3 regions of the Dermacoccus sp. Ellin185 genome follow, and region 2 is predicted to be linked to each of the others. Evidence: predicted binding sites of a transcription regulator. Region 2 holds the regulator's gene; each other region holds the start of a gene.
What was found. The regulator LexA, encoded in region 2, represses DNA repair genes until DNA is damaged. The targets are predictions, from matches to a motif close to TCGAACANNTGTTCGA.

Region 1 (2,264 bases), on a different contig from region 2:
CTGCAGTTCGAACTCGCAGCGCGTCTGCGCGACGAATTACGTGACCTCAAGAAAGAACTGCGCCAGATGACGGAGGCGCAGAAGTAGCGCCCTGATGGCGTCCGCGGCGCCGGGTGGGATCTCGGCGCCGCGTGGTCATCGCCCCTTGTTGCGAGGATGGTTGCGGGCCTGACGCTCATTGCCGCGGCGATAGTTGCCGGTGAGGCGCGCCATGATCTCCTGAGCGTCACCGTCCTCGACGTCTTCCAAGAAGTCCGCAGCACGCGCGCCCCTAAGAGTCGTCGCTGTGCGTCCGTGATGAGTGATGACAACGACGCCATCACGTTCGAGAAAGGCGAAGCCAGCAGGTTGGGGCATGCTCGACACGCTATGGGCGAGGCAGCCGACCGGCAAGCGAAATACGGTCACGCCACGCCGGGGCTGATGTCATTTGATCGCCCGCATGAGCCTGACGAGGTCCTGACACCCCGCAGGATCGGCCATGGCCAACCGGGGCAGTTCGCTCTCGGCGAACCAGCCGATGTCGTCGTGCTCGTCGGGCGCGATGTTGCGGGGGTTCCCTACCCAGCGCGTCGCGAAGAACGCATGCTTCAACAGGGCTGGATCCTTGCAGGCCATCGGAAATCGCTCTGCATCGATCACCGTCACTCCGAGCTCTTCGACGCACTCGCGACGGGCAGCGCACTCGGCGGACTCGCCGGGTTCGACGTGTCCCCCGGGCAGGTCCCACAGGTCCGGATAATTCATCCGGTTCGGGTGGCGGTGAGCGAGTAGCACCCTCGCGTCCCGAACGAGTGCCACGACGGCAATGTGCGTGGGCAGCGTCGCTGAGGCCATGGGATGAGTCAACCACCAGTCGCCTGTACCTCGTCTGCCGTCAGGCGGTAGACCAAGCGGGTGCAAACCAGCGCCGCCTGATCGCAGGGTTGCACGCGGCGGGTGCTCTTGTGATTCGTGATGCAGCCCTGGCGCGGAGGAAGGGCCGGCCAGTGGGTTCACTCACTATCCCTTTGACCCTACCAAGATTCGAACATGTGTACTAAACTAGTGGCATGGATCAAACGCTGGCAGTGACGGCCGAGACGGTCGCCGCCATGCCGTCCACCGAGCTGGTGGGCGCATGGGTTCTGCTGACGCGCGCGATCGCAGAGCAGGCGCTGGCCGACCCGGAGACATTGGCGCCCTGCTCGGGCGACGCGTTGCCGCGAACCTTCGATGAGCGCCACACGCGCACGTTCACGCTCCAAGCACGACTGGAAGACATCGCCGTTGCTGCGCAGGAGGTGACGAGGGCCGCCGACGCGGTGCTTCACGCCGTCGCCGTCGAACACGAAGACACGGTCGCCCAGCGTGCTCACCTCGACGAGGAGAACTATGGGCTCTGCGAACGCCCTCCGACCGCAGGCGAATTCGCGGGGGATGATCTCGGGAACGCCCTCGGGTGTTCGAGCGCCACCGCGTCGCGCCTCGCTGTCGACGGACGCATGCTCCGCGACCGCGCGCCCGCTCTGCACGAACTGACGCTGCGGGGAGCCTGCCGCACCATGGTGGCCGCCACGCTGGCGCGTGAGATGGCGCACCTCGACGACGAGTTGGCTGCAGAGGTGCTCACGGATCTCGTGAGCGGGGGAGCACACCACCTCAGCGTCGACGGTGCCCGCTCCCGGGCGCGCAAACTGCTGCACGACAGGCGGCTGGCGCAGACCGAGGCCGACACCCTCGACCCCCGTCGTGAGCACGGGCTATGGTTCACGCCCCACCTCGATTTCGACACCCTCACCGAGGTGCGTCTGATCATGGCCACCGAGGACGCTGCCCGTCTCCGCGCCGCGATCGAAGCGCACGCTCAGACGCTCAACGACCATGCGCCAGATCCACGTGACGAACTCGCGCGGTGGCGCGCCGCGAGCCACGTCAGTGTGGCAGGGAGTGGCACCGAACCCCTCGGCGCCGTTCGCGTCGACGCACTGCTCGACCTTGTCTTCGCGAACTCAACGGTCAACACCGTCATGCACCTCAAGGTGCCCGTCCACGCGAGCCCACCAGCGCCTTCCGACCGGCGGTTCGGAACGCTGGAGCCCCCTGCGTCGCTCGCCTCCGTCCCCAACTGCGGTCTCGACGAGGGCGGTCTTGATGAGGACGGTCTTGGTCGGCCCCGTCAGCACGCTGAGGCCGGGCCGATCGGCGTCATCACGCGACCCCTGGACACATTGGGCGCGGCCCACATCCCCGGCCTGGGCCACGTCGACGCGGCAGCCGTTCGG
Region 2 (2,264 bases):
GGAGATCTTCGACGCGGCGGAACCCAACGTCGGGCACGTCGCGCTGGCGCGACTGCAGGGTGGCGACCTCGTCGATCACCTCGTGACGCAGAACGTCGACGGCCTTCATGCGCGTGCCGGTGCCCGCGACGTCACCGAGCTGCATGGGTCGCTCGAGCACGTCGTCTGCGTCGCGTGCGGGACGCGGGAAGGGCGCCGTGGCTTCCAGGTACGCCTGCGCGAACTCAACCCCCAGCTGCCGACGCAGGCGCGCCTGCTCGCCGACGGCGACGCGGACGTCGCGGTCGAGCTGGAGCGCGGTGTCATTGTGCCGGCGTGCCTGCGCTGCACGGCCACGACGGTGAAGCCGGACGTCGTCATGTTCGGTGAGTCCGTCGCTCCTGAGGTCGTGGAGGCGCAGATGCGGGCACTGGAACGCTGCCGGGGCGTGCTCGTGCTCGGCAGTTCGCTCAAGGTGATGTCGGGTTACCGGTTCGTGCTCGCCGCCCTCAAGCAGCAGAAGCCGGTCGCCCTCGTCGGGCTCGGCGCGATGCGTGGCGAGGAGCGGGTCGACCTCGTCGTGCGCGAACCCCTCGGCCCGACCCTCACCGCCGTGTGCGACGCGCTGGGGCTCGACCTCGCGACGTCCTGACGTCTCGGCGTCGAACGTCGGGGCGCAGAAGGGGCTGAGAGTCGAGTTGCAACCACACGCTGGACCGATCCGCGCGGCGGGGCCAGCGCCTCAGATGCTGCGCAGGACGGCCGTGACCTTGCCCATGATGCTCGCGTGGTCGCCGTCGATCGGGGAGTAGGCCTCGTTCGCGGGCATGAGCCACGTCTTGCCCTCGCTGCGGCGCAGCGTCTTGACCGTGGCCTCCGAGTCGAGCAGTGCCGCGACGATCTCCCCGTTGGCGGCGTCGGCCTGGCGTCGCACGACGACCCAGTCGCCCTCGCAGATGGCCGCATCGATCATCGAGTCGCCGACGACGCGCAGCAGGAACAGCTCGCCGTCACCGACGATCTGACGCGGTAGCGGGAAGACGTCCTCGACGGCCTGCTCGGCGAGGATCGGGCCACCGGCCGCGATGCGGCCGACGACCGGCACGTATGACGGCGTGGGTCGCTCGTCGCCCGAGCCCGTCTCGTCGTGCTGCGACTCGGATAGCGCAGACACGGCGTTGCCGCGGTAGCCGCGGGTCGCCGCACCCGAGTCGGGGGAGACGACCTCCATGGCGCGCGGGCGGTTCGGGTCGCGGCGCAGGTATCCCTTGCGCTCGAGTGCGGCGAGCTGATGGGCCACCGAACTCGGGCTCGTCAGACCGACGGCCTCGCCGATCTCACGCAGGCTCGGGGGGTAGCCGCGCTCGTCGACGGAACGTCGGATCACGGTGAGCACCTTGTGCTGGCGTGGCGTCAGCTTGCCCGGCGTGCGCTCCTGCATCGAATGAACGTCACCCATGGTGTGACCCTCCTGGTCCTCGTCGCACGTCGGTGGTCGCGGTGGCGACACGTGCACCCTCCGGCGGGGCGAAAATGCCCGCCATGACGGGGTTGTCGGTGCGCGGTGCTTGTGTATCTGACATCACCCACAGTACGCGGTGTCGCACACAGTTTTCAAAAATGTGTACGAAGAAATCCGTGCGCGCCGTTCGAAAGCACGTTCGGGTGTCGTACAGTTGTTCTATCGCACGCGTGTTCGATCGGTCCCTCCGGGCTGACCGGGTCGTGTGAGGAAGCCGCACCGGTGACGGTGTGGCGGCGCCTCGGGGGTGTCCCGAGAGAAGGAGTGGTTTCGATGGTTGCTTCGAGTACTGCAGTTCGACGTGAGCCCGTGCTGGGTTCGGGTGTCGACGTGCGCCGCGTGGCGCGGGTCGACGCTGCGGCATCCCGCTCGCACCTCCACCTCGTGCCCACGGGTGGCGCGGTGCAGGTCGTCACGAACTCTCAGAGCGTTCGTTTCGCCCGTCGTCGCTTCACGGCCGTGTGCGTGGCTCTCGTCGTCGTGGCGGGGGCCATCCTCGCGGGCCGGGCGATGGCGAGCGGTGTCGACGGTACGCAGCGGCACGAGGTCACAGTTCGCGCGGGGGAGACGCTCTCGCAGATCGCGGCGCGTGAGATGCCGGGCGTGCGCAACGACCAGGCGGTCGCCGCGATCGAGCACGAGAGCAACCTCGGCTCGTCGCAGGTGCAGGCCGGCCAGAAGGTGATCATCCCCGCACCGTGAAGTGTGACGATCGCCATCGTCGTGTTCGAGGGTTCGAGGGGGCGTGAGTCGCCTCCCCCCC
Region 3 (2,264 bases), on a different contig from region 2:
GCGGTTCCACACTCGCTCCGATGCGCGTGCGGCATCCGGCCACCCAGGCCCGGAACGGCCGCTCCAGACGCCATCCGCGTCGAGGACGCTGACGCGGCTCGCGCTCCCGTCGAGCGTTGGCCCGGAGGTGTGAGTAACCCGCTCCACCGCCTCCGCGCCACCGGCCACCGAGGGACGAGAGCGCACAACAGGCACCTGGAGGTGCAGAACCGGTGTGACGTGCACGTTGGCCAGCGCCAGCAGGACGAGAGCGTCCGCGCGCAGCGCATTGATCGGTTCGCGCAGCGCGACGTCGAGTACGTGCGGGGCCGAGTCGCGAAGCTCCTGTGCGTGGGAGTGGATGGCGGCCTTGAGATCCGCCGCGTCGCGCGCGGGCAGGACCGCGCGCAGCTCCGTCAGGGTCGGGTGCTCGGGGTGTGGCGCGAACCAGACACCGAGCTGTGCCCTTATGTCGATCTCGTCCTCGTCTTCGGTCAACCCCAGGGCGTCGAGGACTCGCGTCGTGCGGTTGCTCGCCGCCGTGGAGCCCGCGGTGGCAGCCTTCGCGTGGATCAGGTGCGGCAACGCCACCGCGATCTGCGCGTCGTCGAGATGCGCCAGCACATCACTGATCTTGACCACCGAACTCATGCGCGCACGCCCGGCGCCGGCCTGCTCGAAGAGGGGACGCAGGCAGTGGCGGATGCGCTCGGCATCAGCGGCCATCGCTTCGGCGTGAGAACTGGACACGCCCAGGGCAGGGCCGAGCGCTGCCGCGGCGAACTCGCCGGGCGTCAGGGGGTAGTCGCGATCGTCCATCGACTCCCACTCGATGTCGTCACGCTCGCGATGGACGGTGTGGTGGCGTGCGGCGAGAGCGTGCATCGTCGCGTCCGCGGAGCGTGACACCCGCGACGCGGTGGCAGCAGCGCGCTCGAGCGAGACAGCGGCCTCCTCGAGCGCTGCGGCCCGCTCGTCGAGCGTCATGACGGGACGTTCGACGAAGGCGCCCTCGGCGTTGAGTGCCTCGTCGAAGAGGGCGTGACTCAGCGCCTCCCAGAGCTCGAACCGATCGAGAACCGGGAGGTTGCGTGCCTGCCGAAGCAGGGTGCGCGCGACCTCGTCCATGACTCCAGTTTAGTACATATGTTCGAACATGGCGAGTTGCGAGGCGAAGAGATGCCGTCATGGCGCGAGGCCTCGGGATCCGCACGTCCGGCCCGGCTCGTGCTACTTCACGGGGCTACGCCGCGCCTACTTCCCCCGCCAGCACGCGCCGAGCAGGACCACGTGGTACTTGAGGTGCGCAGCCTCGGTTGAGCCAACCGTCACGCCACGAACACGCAGAACGGATGCCCGGCGGGTTCGGTGAAGACGTAGAGGGCTTCATCGTCGTCATCGGAGCGGTCGAGCACCTGCGTCGCGCCGAGCGACACGGCGCGCTCCCGCTGCCGTTCGAGCGAGGCCACGGCCGGCACCGTCAGGTCGAGGTGCATCTGCATCGGCACGCGCCCCTCGGGCCACGTCGTGGGTTCGAGGTCCTCGTCGCGTTGAAACGCGAGCGCTCGGCGGCCGCCCGCGTGCGTCAGCACGAGCCAGTCGGCATCATCCGGGCCGTCACTCGGTAGCTCGTCCCGGCGCGATACGTCAGCCCGAGGAACTGCCGATAGAACTCCGCGAGGCGCCGCGGATCACGCGCGTCGAGGACGGTCTGCATCAGCTGGGGGGCATCGCTCATGCGGCCACAGTAGACGGAGTCTCCCTCGCCGTCAGGGGCGAATCGCCGGCACGAACTGCAGGCCCACGGGCCGTCATACTGGCGGCATGACGCAGATTTCGGAGAAGGACGTCATCCTCGCCTACGTGCTGGCGAAGTTCGACGCGATCGTCACCATCGTGCGCGACATGGATGACGCGACGGCCAACGCGACGCTGCCCGTCGCCGGCTCGAACAGCCCCTACGCGCTGCTGACGCACTGCCTCGGGGCGATGCGTCGGTGGTCGAGCACCGTCAACCTGGGGGGCACCGTTCCGCGCGACCGCGACGCTGAGTTCACCGCCACCGGCCCCGTCTCGACGCTCGTCGAACGCGCCGCACGCGAACGTCAGGCCTTCATAGACGACGTCGCCGCCACCGACCTCGACGCGCTCCCGGTGGCCCCGCCGGCCGACCGAGTCGACGCCCCGGCGCGCTCGTATCAGGTCACCGACTGCCGCGCCGTGCTCCTGCACGTCGTCGAGGAGCTCGCGCAGCACCTTGGCCACCTCGAGATCACCCGCGACGT

Region 1: the regulator LexA is predicted to act here: its motif matches at 1,027-1,042, upstream of HMPREF0321_RS07380 (HNH endonuclease signature motif containing protein).
Region 3: the regulator LexA is predicted to act here: its motif matches at 1,118-1,133, upstream of HMPREF0321_RS15190 (HNH endonuclease signature motif containing protein).

Annotation. Positions count from the first base shown of each region.
Region 1 is NZ_AEIQ01000069.1:71,184-73,447, reverse strand. Features, by position in the region: gene uvrB (excinuclease ABC subunit UvrB) at 1-87, shown strand, start outside; gene HMPREF0321_RS07390 (hypothetical protein) at 136-357, opposite strand; gene HMPREF0321_RS07385 (NUDIX hydrolase) at 427-837, opposite strand; gene HMPREF0321_RS07380 (HNH endonuclease signature motif containing protein) at 1,053-2,264, shown strand, end outside.
Region 2 is NZ_AEIQ01000099.1:105,200-107,463, reverse strand. Features, by position in the region: gene HMPREF0321_RS11585 (Sir2 family NAD-dependent protein deacetylase) at 1-631, shown strand, start outside; gene lexA (transcriptional repressor LexA) at 722-1,438, opposite strand; gene HMPREF0321_RS15025 (LysM peptidoglycan-binding domain-containing protein) at 1,775-2,203, shown strand.
Region 3 is NZ_AEIQ01000131.1:4,471-6,734, reverse strand. Features, by position in the region: gene HMPREF0321_RS15190 (HNH endonuclease signature motif containing protein) at 1-1,107, opposite strand, end outside; gene HMPREF0321_RS17495 (VOC family protein) at 1,308-1,571, opposite strand; gene HMPREF0321_RS17490 (VOC family protein) at 1,565-1,717, opposite strand; gene HMPREF0321_RS14435 (DUF664 domain-containing protein) at 1,804-2,264, shown strand, end outside.